Simiduia agarivorans SA1 = DSM 21679: one gene and its partner. The protein of the gene in region 1 interacts with the protein of each later gene in a pairwise test. Links are inferred from orthologs where the notes say so. Each region holds a gene or a part of one and is shown on either strand. Other genes may lie near its edges.

Region 1 (8,581 bases):
GCGGCGGTTCGCCGGTTTCGGCCAATTGATACCACTTGCGGGGCCCGATGCCGGGCAGGTGATGGAGCGCAATCAACAGCTCCCTGTCGGTGATAGGCATGGTTCTTCCCTGAACGCTGGTTGTTCAGGCAAGAGTACATCAAGGCGCGGCAAAAACAAAAAAGCCGGCGATTCGCCGGCTTTTATAGGAGGTTCCCTGCAATCAGGGATTCAGTACCTTGTCGTTGATTGCCAACGGACGGGTGGCATCCAACACAATGGCAAAACTCATTTTTTCAAACACGCGGAACACCATCAGCAGCCCCGCACGCTCGTCCGGCAGCTTCACTGGACGGCCGGTAACGCGGTCCTTCACCACCTTGCCATCTTTATGAATGGCCAGTACATCCCCCGCCTGCAGGCTGTCGCGACCACCTTTGTTGATCGCTACCACGTTCATCCGGCCCACCTGAGTCACACCACCTTCAACGGTCATGATCACACCGTTGATGTCCTGCTCGGGTGCCTTCGGGTAAAAGGTGGATTCAACGGCGCGGTCGGCGTTGGGCAACAGGCGGTCTTCGATACGGATTTCCTGCGAGGTGCGGGTAATATCCATGGTGGCGATATCATCGTTGATGGCGGCCACTTTAACCGATCCGATATCCAACGCCTGATAGCCCAGGAATTCGCCGGTGACCGGGTCGCGGAAGCTCTTGCCTTTGCGGTAGATACCGTACACCGGTACGTTGGAATCGATCTGGCCACGGGCATAGAGGAAATCGCCGGCGCCGGTCACCAGGCGACCGTCTTCGCCAGCCAACACATAGGGTGCGTTGTTGTACTCATTGGGCATGACGATGCGGCTGCCGGTCAGGAAGCTGTTGATCACATCCAATGGAATCGCGGGAATTGCCGCGGCAACCGGCTCATAGCGGATTTTCGGCGACAGCTTTTCGGTACCCGGCGCCAGCTTCACGGTTTGCTGGCCACGCTCTACGTTCAGGCGGGGCTTGCCGTCCATGTATACCAGGGACACGATGTCGCCCGGGTAAATCAGGTGCGGGTTGTCGATCTGGGGGTTAACCTGCCAGATTTCCGGCCACATCCAGGGATTTTCTAAGAATTTACCGGAGATATCCCAGAGGGTATCGCCCTCGGTGACGCGGTAGCTATCCGGGCGATCGGAGCGGACCTGGACATCTTCTGCCCAGACACCGGCCGAAATCAGCAGGGAAGCCGCTAAACCCAACACGAGCTTTTTCATAGAAACCAATCCTGTTTCCTGCCCTGAGCACCAATGCAGGCCTCCGGGACTATTTAGGGGTTATAATAGCGCACCGTTCACCGATGGCTGCGTGCGTCTGCACTAAAAGCCTTGGGAGCAATGCCAGCCCTTGTCATACTTCGGCAACGGTTTGCGAACTGCGTCCCGGCTATCAGGCGCCCGCCAGGCGGTTATAATACGGGTAATTGCTGTCTGATCATAATGTTAGCAGCCAAAGTTGCCTTTTTACTAGAAGTTTGTCACACCCTTATATGAAACGAGAAATATTGGAATTTCCCGATCCGCGCTTGCGCACCAAGGCCAAACCCGTGGCTGAAGTAACCGACGCCGTGCGTGAACTGATCGATGACATGTTCGAAACCATGTACGACTGCCCCGGCATCGGCCTGGCTGCGACCCAGATCAACGTACACGAACAGATCATCGTGATCGACATCAGCGAAGAACAGAACCAGCCGATGGTGTTCATTAACCCGGAGATCGAGGTACTGGATCAGGAAACCGGCACCTACGATGAGGGTTGCCTGAGTGTGCCCGGTTTCTCGGAGACGGTCGAACGCCCCATCCATATCCGTGTGCGCGCACTAGACCGCGACGGCAAGGCGTTCGAAATACAGCCCGATGGCCTGCTCGCCACCTGTATCCAGCACGAGATAGACCACCTGAATGGCAAGTTGTTTGTGGACCACATCTCCACACTCAAACGCGACCGCATCCGCAAGAAACTCGAAAAGCAACACCGGCAGCGCGCCTGAGGAAACTCCCTATGAGCGCTCTGCGCCTGGTTTTTGCGGGTACGCCCGAATTTGCGGCCCACCACCTGCAAGCCCTGCTCGACAGCCATCACCAGGTTGTGGCGGTGTTCACCCAACCCGACCGGCCGGCCGGCCGGGGCAAGCAGTTGCAGGCCAGCCCGGTTAAACAGTTGGCCGAACAGCACGGACTGCCCGTGCACCAGCCAGAGAAACTGAAAGCCGCCGACGATCAGGCGCTGTTGGCCCAGTACCAGGCCGATGTGCTAGTGGTAGTGGCCTATGGCCTGCTACTGCCCAAAGCCGTGCTCGATCTGCCGCGGCTGGGGTGTATCAACGTGCATGCGTCTTTATTACCGCGCTGGCGCGGTGCGGCGCCGATCCAGCGCGCCATCGAAGCCGGTGACAGTGAAACCGGCGTCACCATCATGCAAATGGATGTGGGCCTGGATACCGGCGACATGCTGCACAAAACCCACTTACCCATAACCGCCGATGAAACCGGTGGCAGCCTGCACGACAAACTCTGGCAAGCCGGTTGCCCGGCCTTAGTCGCCACCCTCGACCAGATGTCCGAGGGAAAGCAGACGCCCGAGTCTCAGGACGATAATCTGGCGACCTACGCCCATAAACTCAGCAAGCAAGAAGCCCAACTCGATTGGACCCGCAGCGCGCAGGCCCTGGCCCTTCAGGTGCGCGCCTTCAATCCGTTTCCCGTGTGCTTCTCCGAACTCAATGGCGAACGCCTGCGGGTCTGGCAGGCGCAGGCAATTGCTATGAAGCACCAGGCCGTGCCCGGTACGTTACTGAATCATCCTGAGCATCCATTACTGGTGGCCTGCGCGGACGGCGCACTGGCCTTGACCCTGGTGCAGCTGGCCGGCAAAAAAGCCATGAGCGCCAATGACCTGATGCTGGGCTACCGGCAAAAGTTCCAGGCCGGGATGCAATTCGGGACGGTGAGTGAATAGTCGCGCACTGGCCGCCCGGGCCATCGCTGCGGTACTGGCGAAAGGTGAATCACTGTCCGCCAGTTTACCCCGGATTCTGGAACACACCCCCGAGCGCGATCAGGGGCTGGTGCAAGCCTTGTGTTATGGCACCCTGCGCTGGTTTCACCGCTACAACCCCCTGCTCAATCAGCTCTTGAGTGAGCCTTTAAAACCCAAAGACGCCGATGTCCAGGCCTTGCTGTTGCTCGGGTTTTACCAGCTGGATCAATTGCGCGTGCCGGATCACGCCGCCATCGATGCCACCGTGGATGCCTGCCGGCAACTGAAAAAGAACTGGGCCATCAAACTGGTCAATGGCGTATTGCGGCGCTATCAACGCGAGCAGGACACGCTGTTAAGCGCATTGGATGCACAGCCCAGCGCCCGCCATGCACACCCCAAATGGCTGATCAACGCTATCAGCCAGGCCTGGCCCGAGCAGGCCGAAGCAATTCTTGACGCCAACAACCAGCAACCGCCCATGACCCTGCGATTAGCATCGGGCGACCGGGCCGACTACATCGACACCCTGGCCCGGCAGAATGTTCAGGCTGTACCCGGTGCGGTGGCCGAGACCGCCGTGGAGCTTTTGCAGGCAGTCGATGTGCAACTGCTGCCCGGTTTCGCCAGCGGTCAGGTCAGTGTGCAGGACCAGGCCACCCAGCTGGCCGCCAGCCTGTTGCCGGTCAAACCCGGTGACCGAGTACTGGATTGCTGTGCCGCACCCGGTGGAAAAACCCTGCACCTGGCGCAATTACCTGCCAAACCGCAGGTGACGGCGATTGATATCGAACGCAAGCGGCTGCAACGGGTGCATGAAAATCTGAACCGCGCGGGGGTCAAAGCCAAGGTCCTCTGTGCCGATGCCGCCCGGCCGGATCAATGGTGGGACGGTAAACCGTTTAACCAGATACTGCTCGACGCGCCCTGTTCAGCTACCGGCGTCATCCGTCGTCATCCGGATATCAAACTACTGCGCAAGCCCGAGGATATTGCCCGCCTGGCCGCACTGCAGGCACAGATTATCGATGCGGTCTGGCCGCTACTGGCGCCCGGAGGCTACCTGCTGTACGCCACCTGTTCTATCATGCCGGCGGAAAACACCGATTTGACCCAGGCGTTTCTGGCGCGCACGCCCGACGCGCGTGAAGTGCCGATCAACGCCGGTTGGGGACTGGCACAGGCCACTGGTCGGCAATTGCTGCCCGGGCCCGAAAACACCGATGGTTTCTACTATTGTCTGCTCACCAAGCGGGCCTGAAGGAAGTGTAGGCTGTGAAAATTATTATTCTGGGTGCGGGGCAGGTGGGCGGCACACTCGCCATCAACCTCGCCAGTGAGTCCATCGATATCACCATTGTCGATACCAATGCAGCCCTGCTCGAGGATCTGCGCGATCGCATCGATATCGGTGTGGTCACCGGCTGTGCCTCACACCCGGACGTATTGATCAACGCCGGTATTGAAGACGCCGACATGCTGGTGGCGGTAACGAGCGATGACGAGATCAACATGATCGCCTGCCAGATCGCCCACAGTCTGTTTCACACGCCCACAAAAATCGCGCGGGTGCGCTCTCAGAGTTATCTGGCGCACGGCAATCTGTTTTGTAATGAAGTCATTCCCATCGACGTGCTGATCAGCCCCGAGCGGTTGGTGTCGGATTACATCTATCGATTGATTGAGCATCCCGGCGCATTACAGGTACTCGATTTTGCCGAAGGCCGGGTGCAATTGGTGGCGGTGCGCGCCTATTACGGCGGCCCGTTGGTGGGCCAGGAGTTGCGTTACCTGCGCCAGCATATGCCCAATATCGATACCCGTGTGGCGGCTATTTATCGGCGCGGTAAAGCCATCATGCCGGAAGGATCCACCGTAATCGAAGCGGACGATGAAGTATTTTTCATTGCCGCCAAAAACGATATCCGCGCAGTCATGAGTGAGTTGCGCCGGCTCGAAAGTTCTTATAAGCGCATGATCATTGCCGGCGGTGGCAACATTGGCGCGCGTCTGGCGGCGCAATTGGAAAAACACTATTCCGTCAAGATCATCGAATATTCAGAACAGCGTTGTCAGCAGTTGTCGGAAGAACTGGACGACACCATCGTGTTGTTCGGCAGTGCATCCGATCAGGATCTGTTGCTGGAAGAGAATATTGAAGATACCGATGTGTTTCTCGCGCTCACCAACGATGACGAAGCCAACATCATGTCGTCCATGCTGGCCAAACGGCTGGGCGCGCGCAAAGTGATGTGTCTGATCAACAATCCGGCCTACGTCGACCTTGTCCAGGGCGGCGAAATCGATATCGCCATCAGCCCACAAACCACCACCATTGGCAGCTTGCTGACCCACGTGCGCCGGGGTGACATGGTGAACGTGCACTCGCTGCGCCGGGGTGCCGCCGAAGCCATTGAAGTGATTGCGCACGGTGATGAAAAAACCTCGCGCGTAGTGGGCCGTGCCATCGAAGATGTGGACCTGCCGGAGGGCGCCAGCATCGGCGCCATCGTGCGCGAACACGACACCGGCAGTGAGGTCATTATTGCCCACGACGACGTGGTCATTAAATCCGGTGACCACGTCATCGTGTTTCTGGTCAATAAAAAATACACCCAGGACGTGGAGCGTTTGTTTCAGGTCGGCTTCTCCTTTTTCTGACGGTCGGGCATTTCCCTATGCACTTTTCAGTGATTTTCCGTGTCCTGGGTGTGCTGCTGATGATCTTCAGCCTGACACTGCTACCGCCCATTGGCATTTCACTCTGGTACGCCGACAGCCACCACTACGCATTCCTCGCCGCCTTCGGTATCACCTTTGCCACAGGCCTTGGCATGTGGCTGCCGGTTTATCGCGCCAAACACGACCTGCAAACCCGCGACGGGTTTCTGATTACCGCGCTGTTCTGGGTGGTGCTGGGCTTGTTCGGTTCTCTGCCGTTTGTAATCAGCGCCGAGCTGGACGCCAGTTTTACCGACGCCATGTTTGAATCCATGTCCGGACTCACCACTACCGGTGCAACGGTGTTTACCGGCCTGGATTTTTTACCCAAATCCATTTTGTATTACCGCCAGCAATTGCAATGGCTTGGCGGTATCGGAATTATCGTGATTGCCGTGGCGGTATTGCCCATGCTGGGAATCGGCGGCATGCAGTTGTATCGCGCCGAGACGCCTGGACCTGTCAAAGACAACAAGCTGACACCGCGCATTACCGAAACCGCCAAAGCACTGTTTATCATGTACCTTGGCATCACCTTCATTTGCGCGCTGGCCTATTATCTGGCGGGCATGTCCGAGTTTGATGCCATCGGGCACGCGTTCTCCACCGTCGCCATCGGCGGGTTCTCTACCCATGACGCCAGCATTGGTTATTTCAACAGCCCGTTGATTATGGGGATCTGCACTTTCTTTATGTTTTTCTCCGGGGTGAATTTTGCGCTGCATTATTTTGGCTGGCGCGAGCACAGCGTCAGCCATTATTTCAAAGATCCCGAATTCCGTTTTTACGGCAGCTGGGTACTGGTGGGAATGGCCATCACCATTTTGTATCTCTACTACACCGGTACTTATGGCTTTTTTGACAGTGTCATGCACGGCAGTTTTGAGTTTGTCTCGGTGCTGACTACTACGGGCTTCGGTACCGCCGACTTCAGTGCCTGGCCCACGTTTTTACCTTTTATGCTGATTTTATTTGCGTTCATGGGCGGCTGTGGCGGCTCGACCGCGGGCGGTATGAAAGTGATGCGGGTCATGCTGATTTGCAAACAGGGTTACCGCGAGATCAAACGCCTGATTCATCCCAGCGCTATCTTCCCCATTAAAGTCGGAAAAAAATCGGTACCCGATCGGGTGGTAGAAGCGGTATGGGGATTTTTCGCTGTGTTCATCATCAGTTTCATGGTGATGTTTTTATTGCTACTGGCCAGCGGGCTGGATTTCACCACCTCGTTTTCGGCAGTGGCCGCTTGTATCACCAACCTGGGCCCAGGCATGGGCGACGTAGCCGCGCACTACGGCAATATCAACGATTTCTCGAAGTGGATCCTGTGCTTTGCCATGCTGTTGGGACGACTGGAAGTGTTTACCTTGCTGGTATTGTTCAGCCCCATGTTCTGGCGCCGTTAATCAGCGCCGTTTGAACTGATAACGCCGCGGCTCGTCCGGATGCTGGCGCCGGCGGAAGCGTTTGTATTCCCACTGGTATTGCGCGGGCGCCATTGCCACCACGGATTCCACACTGTGGTTCAACGCCGCGAGCGACTCTGCTTCCTGGTCGCTGTAGATTGCAGCATCCGGCTCAGAAAACGTTAACCTGAGTTTGTCGCCATCGCGCAGGCAGGCGCCCATCAGCACCTGGCAGCCGGTACGCTGTATCAGATTGTGAACCAGCGTCATGGTGTAAGCCGGAATATCATAAAATGGCGCGAAAGCACCGCCCTGATCCGGAACCTGATCGGGCAATATGCCTGTGAAACCGCCGGCTTTAAGAGATTTAAACAGCCCCATGACACCGCGCTTGTCGGTGGGCAACAGGGTCGAACCATGTCGCTGCCGGCAATCCAACACCAACTCATTGACCGACTGGGCTAACACCGGCTGGTACAGAATAGTTATGGGTGCCAGTGACTGGAGATAAATACCCAGCAGCTCCCAATTGCCAATATGGGGCGCGAGAATCACCAAGCCCCGATCATCAGCCAACGCTTGTTTCAGCACAGGTTCGCCCTGTATCTCGTGTTGCAGCAGCGTCTGTAGCCGGGGCCAGTCCCAGGTCCAGACCTTGGCCAGTTCAAACGCCATGTAGGCGGTATGTTGCAGACTGTCGCGGGTCAGTTTATGACGCTCATCGGCGGACAAGGCCGGCATGCACAGCGCCAGATTCTCATCCGTCACACGGGCGGAACGGCTGCCGGACAACTGCATCCAACGGGCACTGACGCCTGCCACCCACCAACCCAAGGATCGGGGCAGAAACGACAGGCACTTCAGGCCGAAACGCAGGCTTTTGCCTTTATAGGTCAGCTGTGATTGTGACATGGAGCCGGTGTGCTAGCAGAAAGGCCCGCAGATTACCGCAAAACCTGCGCCCACGCACCTTTTGCCCTTACACCTGACAAGCCCTGCCGCTATAATTCCGGCCTTCGAATTGATCACACCCATTGCCTGGAGGCAAAGTGTCTAATCTCACCGCTCCCGATGTGAGCACGTTTCAAGGGCTCATTCTGGCCCTGCAACAATACTGGGCCGAGCATGGCTGCGTCATCCTTCAACCACTGGATATGGAAGTAGGCGCAGGTACCTTTCACCCGGCCACTTTTTTGCGCGCCGTCGGACCTGAAACCTGGAACAGTGCCTACGTACAGCCTTGCCGTCGCCCCACCGACGGCCGCTACGGAGAGAACCCCAATCGCCTGCAGCACTATTACCAATTCCAGGTGGTAATGAAGCCTTCACCCGATAATATCCAGGAGCTCTATCTGGGTTCCTTGCAGCAGCTGGGTATCGACACCCAGGTACACGATATCCGGTTTGTGGAAGACAACTGGGAGTCGCCCACTTTGGGTGCCT
Region 2 (8,738 bases), 1.1 Mb from region 1 along the record:
CCTGGCCAAGAGCTACAAAAAGCGCCGCGTGGTTATCGACGTCTCCATGGAGGTCAATAATGGCCAGATAGTCGGCTTGCTGGGCCCCAACGGTGCAGGCAAGACCACCTGTTTTTACATGATTGCAGGTCTGGTGCCGAGCGACGCCGGGCGCATTTTACTGAACGACCAGGACCTCACCAGCAAAGCCATCCACGAGCGCGCTCGCGCCGGCATCGGCTACCTGCCACAGGAGGCCTCGGTGTTCCGTAAACTCACGGTAGCCGACAATATCCTGTCAATACTGGAAACCCGCCCCGAGCTTAACCGCAAGCAAAGGCTGGCAAAAATGGAGGCGTTGCTGGAAGAGTTCCACATCACCCATATCCGGGACAGTTTGGGCATGGCACTCTCCGGCGGTGAGCGCCGCCGAGTAGAGATCGCCCGCGCGCTGGCCACTGAACCCAGCTTTATATTGCTGGATGAGCCCTTTGCGGGCGTTGACCCTATATCTGTGGGCGACATTAAAAACATTATCCGGCAACTGCGCGATAAGGGCATCGGCGTGCTGATTACCGACCACAACGTGCGCGAAACCCTGAGCATCTGTGAAACCGCCTATATTGTGAGCGAAGGTCACATCATCTGCTCGGGCACGCCAGAGCAGGTACTCGCCAACCAACGGGTACGTGAAGTTTATCTGGGCGACCAGTTCACCCTGTGATAACGCTTTGGAACGGCACAATCATTGCTTGTCAATATTGCCCGCGTCCGGTCAGCTGACTACACTAGGGTTATTGTCCTAATCGAGTCCCGGGCGCATGCATCGGGCCAGAGGTTCCAAGCCCGCTTACAATGAAGCCTTCTCTGCAATTAAAACTGGGTCAACAGCTGACTATGACCCCCCAGCTACAGCAGGCCATTCGCCTGCTGCAGTTGTCGACCCTGGATTTACAAGCAGAGATTCAGGAAGCGCTCGATTCCAACCCCATGCTGGAAGTCGCCGAGTCCGACGATGGACCGGAGCAAAAGGCCAGCAACGAACAAAGTCAGGAGCCTCAGGAGACTGGCGACCAGAGCGAGCAGCCCGGTAGCAGCGATAGCGGTGATATGGACAGCGATTGGGCCGACCAGATCCCGGGCGAGCTGCCAGTGGACACCAATTGGGACGACATTTACACCTCCGCGCCCACCAGTGCCGGGCCGGCCCCCGACGACGACCGCGATTACGAACGCGGTGACAGCAGTGGAGAGAGTCTGCAGGACCACCTGTTGTGGCAACTTAACCTTACCCCGATGAGCGACAGGGACCGGGTCATTGCCATGGCAATTATTGACGCTATCGGTCCTTCTGGCATGCTCGACAGCCCTCTGGAAGAAATCTTTGAAGGCCTCAGCCAGGCAGAGGAATGGGACGATCCGCTGGAGTACGACGAGGTGCTGGCAGTACTGCACCGCATACAACAGTTCGACCCGCTCGGCGTCGCCGGTCAGAACCTGTCGGAATGCTTGCTCATCCAACTCAAAGCGCTACCGGCCACAACGCCCCTGCTGGAAACTGCTAAGCTGATAGTCAGAGAACATCTCGAACTCCTCGGCAGTCGTGATTACAAACAACTCATGCGCCGGTGCAAGCTCAAGGAAGCGGAGTTGGCCAGCATCATCGAGCTGATCCAGACCCTGAATCCGCGCCCCGGAGAAAGCGTCAGCGCATCCGATACCGAATATGTGGTTCCCGATGTATTTGTCACAAAGAAGCAGGATCGTTGGCTGGTTGAATTGAACCCGATATCGCGCCTAAAATTCGCATCAACTCCGGTTATGCGGCGCTGGTCAAACGCGCCGACACCAGCCGTGACAACAGCTTTCTGCGCGACCATCTGCAGGAAGCACGCTGGTTCCTGAAAAGCCTCCAAAGCCGCAATGAAACGCTACTGAAAGTCGCCACCACCATCGTCGAAAAACAGGTGGGATTTTTCGAGCACGGTCCGGAAGCGATGCGCCCAATGGTGCTGCACACCATCGCCGAAGAGGTGGGCATGCACGAATCCACCATTTCACGTGTGACGACGCAAAAATACATGCACACACCGCAAGGTATTTTTGAGCTGAAATACTTTTTCTCCAGCCATGTGAGTACCGACTCCGGTGGCGAGTGCTCATCCACGGCTATCCGCGCCATCATTAAAAAGCTGGTGGCCGCAGAGAATCCGAAAAAACCCTTGAGTGACAGCAAAATCACCAAACTCTTGGAAGAACAGGGCATCCAGGTAGCCCGGCGCACCATCGCCAAATACCGGGAATCGTTGGGCATAGCCGCCTCCAACGAACGCAAGCGATTGATTTAACGCCCCGCACGGCCGGGGCAGCAGATGCAACAGCGACACAAGGAGCAAGCAGAATGCAAGTCAATATCAGCGGACACCACCTCGACCTGACTGATCCCATCAAAAACTACCTGATGGCCAAGCTGGAAAAGCTTGAGCGGCACCACGACCGAATAACCAGCGTGAATGCAATCCTGAGTGTTGATAAACTACAACAGAAAGCCGAGGCCACCGTACACGTGAGCGGCGCTGAATTCTTCGCCAACTCCGAAAACGAAGACCTTTACGCCGCCATCGACCTATTGGCCGACAAGCTTGATCGGCAGTTGATCAAGCACAAGGAAAAGCTGAGAAGCCACCGTTAACCTGCCAGTTGCAGACACCTGCAACGAGCCCGAGATTTATGCAGTTCGAAACTCTTCTAGCCCCCAGCCGCACCCAGTGCGGCGTTGAGGGGGGCAGTAAAAAGCGCGTGTTAGAGATTCTCGCCAACCTGATCGCGGAAGAAGCCGCCGAGCTTAACGCCGTCGACGTATTCCGGGCACTGGTGGCACGCGAAAAACTGGGTTCCACCGGTTTAGGCTTGGGTATTGCGATTCCCCATTGCCGCCTGGCCCAGTGTGCACAAACAACCGGTGCACTGATAGTATTGAAAGAGCCTGTGGACTTTGATGCGCCCGACAACCAGCCGGTGGATATCATTTGTGCCTTGATGGTGCCCGAACAGGCCACCGGCGAGCACCTGCAAACACTGGCTCAACTGGCGGAACTGTTTCAGCGTGACAGCTTCCGCCAGCAGTTGCGCAGCCAAACCGATAATCAGGCACTGTTTGTGTATACCGAACAACAACTTCTTAAACTGACAACCTAGGATTTACCATGTCTTCCCCCAAAGCTTCACGCCTGGTAGTCATCAGCGGCCGTTCAGGCGGAGGCAAAAGTACAGCCCTGCATGTACTGGAAGACCTGGGTTTCAATTGTATCGACAATCTGCCACTGCGACTGTTGCCTGAATTAATCAAACAACTGGTCAACGATTCGCCCGGGCAACGTTTTGCGATCAGTGTCGATGCGCGCAATGCCTGGTCAGACCTGCCACGCTTTCCACAGCTGGTCGCCGAAGCCAATGCCCACGGTATCTATGTTGAAATCCTTTATCTGGACGCCCGCAGCCCCGTTTTGGTGCAACGTTTTTCAGAAACCCGGCGCAAGCATCCATTAAGCAAATCTGGCATGGCGCTCAAGGAAGCATTGGGCAAGGAGCGCGAACTGCTCCAGCCAGTGCTCAACATGGCCGACCTGGTTATCGATACCACGACCCTGACCTTGCATCAGTTACGCGATCTGGTTCAAAGCCGCGTGCGCACCGAAGACGACGCCATCATGTCGGTGCAGGTGATTTCCTTTGGCTTTAAGCGCGGGGTGCCAGTGGATGCGGATTTTGTTTTCGATGTACGTTGCCTGCCGAACCCTTATTGGAAACCCGAGCTGCGGGCTCATACTGGCCTCGATCAACCGGTGATCGATTTTCTCAACAGCGAGCCGGATTGCCAGCAAATGCTGAATGACATACTCGCTCACCTGCAACGCTGGTTGCCAAAATTCGAACAGGGAAACAGAAGCTACATGAGTATTGCCATTGGCTGCACCGGCGGACAGCATCGCTCGGTCTTCATTGCCCAGCGGCTCAAGGAAGCCCTGCAGTCCCAGCACAAGAAAATCAATCTTCGCCACCGCGAAATTGACCGGACCTGACCATGGAAACCCGCGTCACTATCATCAACAAACTCGGCTTACACGCACGCGCAGCTGCCAAACTGTCTGCCCTGGCGGCACGATTCGACTGCCGCATTCAGGCTGGCAAAGAAGGCCGACTGGTGGATGCCAAAAGCGTCATGTCATTGATGCTGCTCGCGGCCGCGCAAGGCACAGAGCTGCACCTGGTGGCCGAAGGCCCCGAGCAGGAACAAGCCATTGAAGCCATCTCGGCATTGATCAACGACCGGTTTGGCGAAGGCGAGTGAACTGTCACCCATCCCGTGTTTGAGCTACTATGCCGGCCCCCTATTGGACCATGATCATGCAAGACTATATCGAAGACACCGACGACGCGCCCAAAAGCAAAACCCAGGTCAAGAATGAAATGCTGGCATTGCAGGCGCTGGGGGTTAAATTGTGCGAGCTTAACCCGGGCCAGTTGGCAAAAATCCCGCTGGAAGACCCGCTACTGAAAGCCGTTCAGGAGGCCAGCCGGATAAAGTCCCACAGTGCGCGCAAGCGTCATTTTCAGTTTATCGGCCGCCTGATGCGTGAGGCCGACCATGAAGCCATCGAATCCGCGTATCAGGCGCTGATGCAGGTCTCCGAGCAACATGTGCAACAACACCACAAAACCGAGCAGTGGCGGGATCGGTTGCTGCAGGAAGGTGACGCTGCCCTGAATGAGTTTGTCGATCAATTTCCCTATGCGGACCGCCAGCAGCTGCGTCAATTGCTGAGAACAGCCAAGCAAGAGGCCGAGAGGGACAAACCGCCGGCTGCTGCCCGTAAGCTGTTTAAACTGCTGCGCCAGACTCTGACGACCCTTTAATGGATATCGGTCAAACGCTGTATTGGATCGGCCTGGCCGGTTGCGCCGTGTTTGCGATTTCCGGCGCCCTGGCCGCAGCGGAAAAACAGCACGACATTATGAGTTTTATCCTCCTTGGCGTTGTCACCGGCATTGGTGGCGGAACCGTGCGGGATCTGATTCTGGACCGACCGGTGTTCTGGCTGGTGGATCCACTCTATCTCGAAGTGTGCATTGCGGCCGCCGGCCTCACGTTCTTTGCCGCCCGGAAAATAAAATTCAAACACAAAGCGTTGGTCTGGATGGACGCCGCCGGCATGGCGTTATTCAGCATCATGGCCGCACAAATCAGCCAGCAATGGCACGCATCATGGATGGTCGCCATGGTCATGGCAATGATTACCGCCTCTTTTGGCGGCATCATCCGGGATGTACTGCTGGATCAGATGCCAGTGGTGCTGGAACCTGAAATCTATGTATCCGCCAGCCTGCTGGGCGCGCTGGGTTATCTGCTTACCTGCTCCTTCCAAGGTGTTGAAGACGGCTCAGCCAATTACCTGGCATTAGCCATCGGTTTCAGCATCGCCTTCAGCGTCCGAGGTGCGGCGATTATCTGGGATCTTCGGTTGCCGAAGTTTCCACCACCGGCTGCGGAATAAACTCCAGCGCGGCTGAATTAATGCAATAACGCAAGCCAGTGGGGTTGGGGCCATCTTCAAACACATGCCCCAGGTGCTCGCCACAGGCAGACAGGATTTCGACCCGCCGCATGCCCCAACTGAAATCTTTTTTCAGCACGATATTTTCCTTATAGAGACTGTCCCAGAAACTCGGCCAACCACTGCCGGAATCGTACTTGTGGCGTGAGTCAAACACCGGCAGTCGGCAACCGGCAGTCACATAAACACCTTCAGCCTTGTTGTGTAACAGCGCGCCGGTATGCGGTCGTTCGGTGGCGGCATTCCACAATATGTCGAATTGCTGGGGTGTCAGCATTTGTTGCCAGGTTTCCCGGGGAATCGCTGTCAGATCGCGCTGTTGCGCAATGAGCTCGCGGGCCTGACCGACCTCCATTGCCTGCGCAGGCGGGTCGCCGGCACACGCCATCAGGCAACCCCCGACCAATAAAGTGAACAGCCTCATCATGACCTCCTCGTGACGACCAGTGCCAGCTGAAAAAACAGCCTGCTAGATAGAGGCAGAAAGATCGGTTTTGTTACAAGGGCCGGTCGGTTGCCGGTTCATCCGTCTGGCGCTCATCCCGCGCCTGAGCTGAGGGCTCTACCCCACGCGTCTCACCGGCCTGGGTACCGGGTTTGACCGACTGACCAAGGGGATTCGAAATTTGTATGAATTTCATCTCTGGTGAGTCCAGTGGCCCGACGACGGAATAATTCACGCTGGTCATCTGATCAAACTGTTTCTCAAACAAGCGACTGGCCACAAATACCCCAGCCGCCACGGGCAACCCCGCAGAAACAGCGGCAATAAACGTCAGGTTATCGAGCACCGGCAGATTCACCGTGAGTTGAGTATCCAACTGGTTGCGCACTAAATCCACAGACCCGGCCATCTGCATCTTGCTGGACGGTGTCTTTACACTCACAGGCTGATTCATGGTGACCTGGCCGCCGGCAAAGACCAAATCCCCGGTGACCTGATCATACGCCATGCCACTGGCATACACATCGGAGAAATCCAATTGCAATCTGCGAATCCAGGTATCGAAGTTAAGGATGCCCATGAGGCGCATAAGTGCATTGCTGGCGCTGGCATCCTGACGCAAGAAGCGCCCTTTATTGAAAGCGAATTGTACGTTGCCATCCAACTGGCCAATGCCGGCGTCCATGGGCGTACCCAACCAGGAGAGCGCCAAATTTATCTCGGCATTGCGGCTTTCAATCAATTTGGTCATACCCAGGCTGTCCATGCTGTTGCCCAGATCACCCGCCGCCAGCCGCCCCGAAACACGACTGAGGTTTGATGCCTTATCCCAGGTGATTTCCGGACTCAGGCCCTGCGCGTCTGCCACAAATTGCAAATCAAACACATTGCCGGTCAACGAGGATATTCTCAGCTGCTCGCCGACCGTTTCCGATTCGAATCCGAATTGGCCCACATTTTTTTCGTTATAAAACAGTTGGCCAACAGCAACTTTCATCGCCGGCAGGTCCGTCAGTTGCCGCCAGATCAACTCTCGCTGATTGTCGGGCGCAGGCGCTGCGGTGGTGGCTTCAGGCCACAGTGGCAATCGCAGGTTTGACAATGACAGATCGAGCGGGGCATCGCCGGCAGGAATCGTTAGCGCTCCGGTTATGCGCTCATTGCGCAAATTAATCATCCAATGATCCTGCGACCGGATTGCCTCAACGCTTGACTCACCCAAACTGTGTTGCGCGTCGATCATCAGGTTTTCGGTGGCAAGACTGAGATAGATGGGCGGGTAAACAGGACCATCCTGAACCGGCGCAACATCTGCCCTTTGCTGAACCAGCTGTTGGTCCAACAGTGCGCGCCAGGGGCCTAAGTCCAGAGTCTGCACCTGCATCCCGATGCTGAGCATCGGCTGACTCGGCAGTCGGGCAGTGCCGTTAAACTGAACATCGCCACGATCAAAGGTCAGCCCTTGCGGCCGACGCGTCCACAACAACCTGGCGTTAAGGTACTTACCCACTGCACCATCCAGTGCCAACCGATCCTGCGCTAACGGCATGCTCACGTGCAAGCCAATACTCTGATCAGCCTGTTTATCCAGCGGAGCTGGCAAATCCAGGGCAATTCCGGCCAGATCACTCTTCACCGTAAGTATGCTTTGGGCCTCGGGCCGCTGCCAGGGAATATCCACCAACACCGTAAAGCGTGCGCTTCCGGAGACCTGCTCAATGGCGGGCGCACCGGCCCATTGCAACAACGCGCCTGCCGACGCCCGGGTATCAATGGCAAGATTAATGGTATCTTTTTTGCCATTTAAACCAGCCGTCAGCGTAAAGGGCTCCCCCCAAAGACTGCCCTGCATTGCGCCGATGGACACCGCGCGGGAATCCGAGACCAGGAGTTCACCGGCAATTTGCTCAGCGGTCATGGCGATGGCGGGAATCGATACACTGGCCTGTGCGAGCTGGAGATTCACTTCGTAACCCATGCGACGTTGTGCCAATTCCCCCATGGGAATCGCCAACTTCAATTTGCCTTGATACTGACCGCTGAATTCCCAGCTTGAAAACACCTGGCCCGTCATATCGGCCAATGCTGAATCGGCCAGTAGCAGACCGGCATCACGCAAAGGACCGTTCAAATCGCTGTCAATATTGAGCCAATCCCGATTATCCGTTTTTTCCAGTACCACGCGGGTTTGGCTGATCTGTGAATCCAGTATCAGAGCCCGATCCGAATTAACCTGTAAGTGCCCACCATCCAACACCAATTCAGCCTTGGCGTTGCGAAGTGCAGGCCAGTCGGGTGAAAAAGCCAGCGCTGCATTGTCTATATCCAACCAAAGCTGCACACTGGGTTGACGCCCTTCTGCTTTCAAAAAGCCGTGGTATAAAAATCCGCCCGCCAGTACATCGCCGCCCTGCACTGCGGTATCCAACCAGCTGCGGAGATTATCCGATACAACCCTGGGTACATATTTTTTGTGGTATTGGGCAGCAGAATTCCGAATACCGATTTGCAGCAATAATTCCAGCGGCATGTCCCGCCCCTGCGTCGGAATATCGATATACAGAAAGCCCGTTGCTTCGCCGTCGGCCCCGGTAAACGCGATGGGTCCGCTGTTGACATAAACCGCCTGCTGTTCGGGCCGGATCCACCAGGCCACGTGCCCTCGAGCCGTGTCGTACGCCATTGGATTGTCGTAAACA

What was found.
Region 2: the proteins of trkA (region 1) and ptsN interact in binary tests that used the Escherichia coli proteins (3 or more experiments, as listed by UniProt). The link is inferred for Simiduia agarivorans SA1 = DSM 21679 from one-to-one orthologs.

The regions. Positions count from the first base shown.
Region 1 is NC_018868.3:2,730,040-2,738,620, forward strand. What follows is about bases 3,678-6,479. They hold trkA (Trk system potassium transporter TrkA), read left to right. Parts: upstream 3,678-4,286; coding sequence 4,287-5,672; downstream 5,673-6,479. Other genes in these bases: rsmB (16S rRNA (cytosine(967)-C(5))-methyltransferase RsmB), read left to right, coding at 3,678-4,272; M5M_RS12165 (TrkH family potassium uptake protein), read left to right, coding at 5,690-6,479. Also shown: DNA-processing protein DprA, read right to left, coding at 1-100; M5M_RS12140 (LysM peptidoglycan-binding domain-containing protein), read right to left, coding at 203-1,246; def (peptide deformylase), read left to right, coding at 1,519-2,022; fmt (methionyl-tRNA formyltransferase), read left to right, coding at 2,034-2,990; more of rsmB, read left to right, coding at 2,983-3,677; more of M5M_RS12165, read left to right, coding at 6,480-7,138; M5M_RS12170 (lysophospholipid acyltransferase family protein), read right to left, coding at 7,139-8,050; glyQ (glycine--tRNA ligase subunit alpha), read left to right, coding at 8,188-8,581. UniProt on the Escherichia coli protein: Part of the constitutive potassium transport systems TrkG and TrkH. May regulate the transport activity of TrkG and TrkH systems. Binds to NAD(+) and NADH.
Region 2 is NC_018868.3:3,864,289-3,873,026, reverse strand. Bases 1,485-4,443 are described here. They hold ptsN (PTS IIA-like nitrogen regulatory protein PtsN), read left to right. Parts: upstream 1,485-2,709; coding sequence 2,710-3,177; downstream 3,178-4,443. Other genes in these bases: yjgA (ribosome biogenesis factor YjgA), read left to right, coding at 4,387-4,443; M5M_RS17225 (HPr family phosphocarrier protein), read left to right, coding at 4,064-4,330; rapZ (RNase adapter RapZ), read left to right, coding at 3,186-4,061; hpf (ribosome hibernation-promoting factor, HPF/YfiA family), read left to right, coding at 2,381-2,671. In the rest of the region: lptB (LPS export ABC transporter ATP-binding protein), read left to right, coding at 1-703; more of yjgA, read left to right, coding at 4,444-4,896; M5M_RS17215 (trimeric intracellular cation channel family protein), read left to right, coding at 4,896-5,534; peptide-methionine (R)-S-oxide reductase MsrB, read right to left, coding at 5,485-6,021; M5M_RS17205 (YhdP family protein), read right to left, coding at 6,092-8,738. UniProt on the Escherichia coli protein: Seems to have a role in regulating nitrogen assimilation.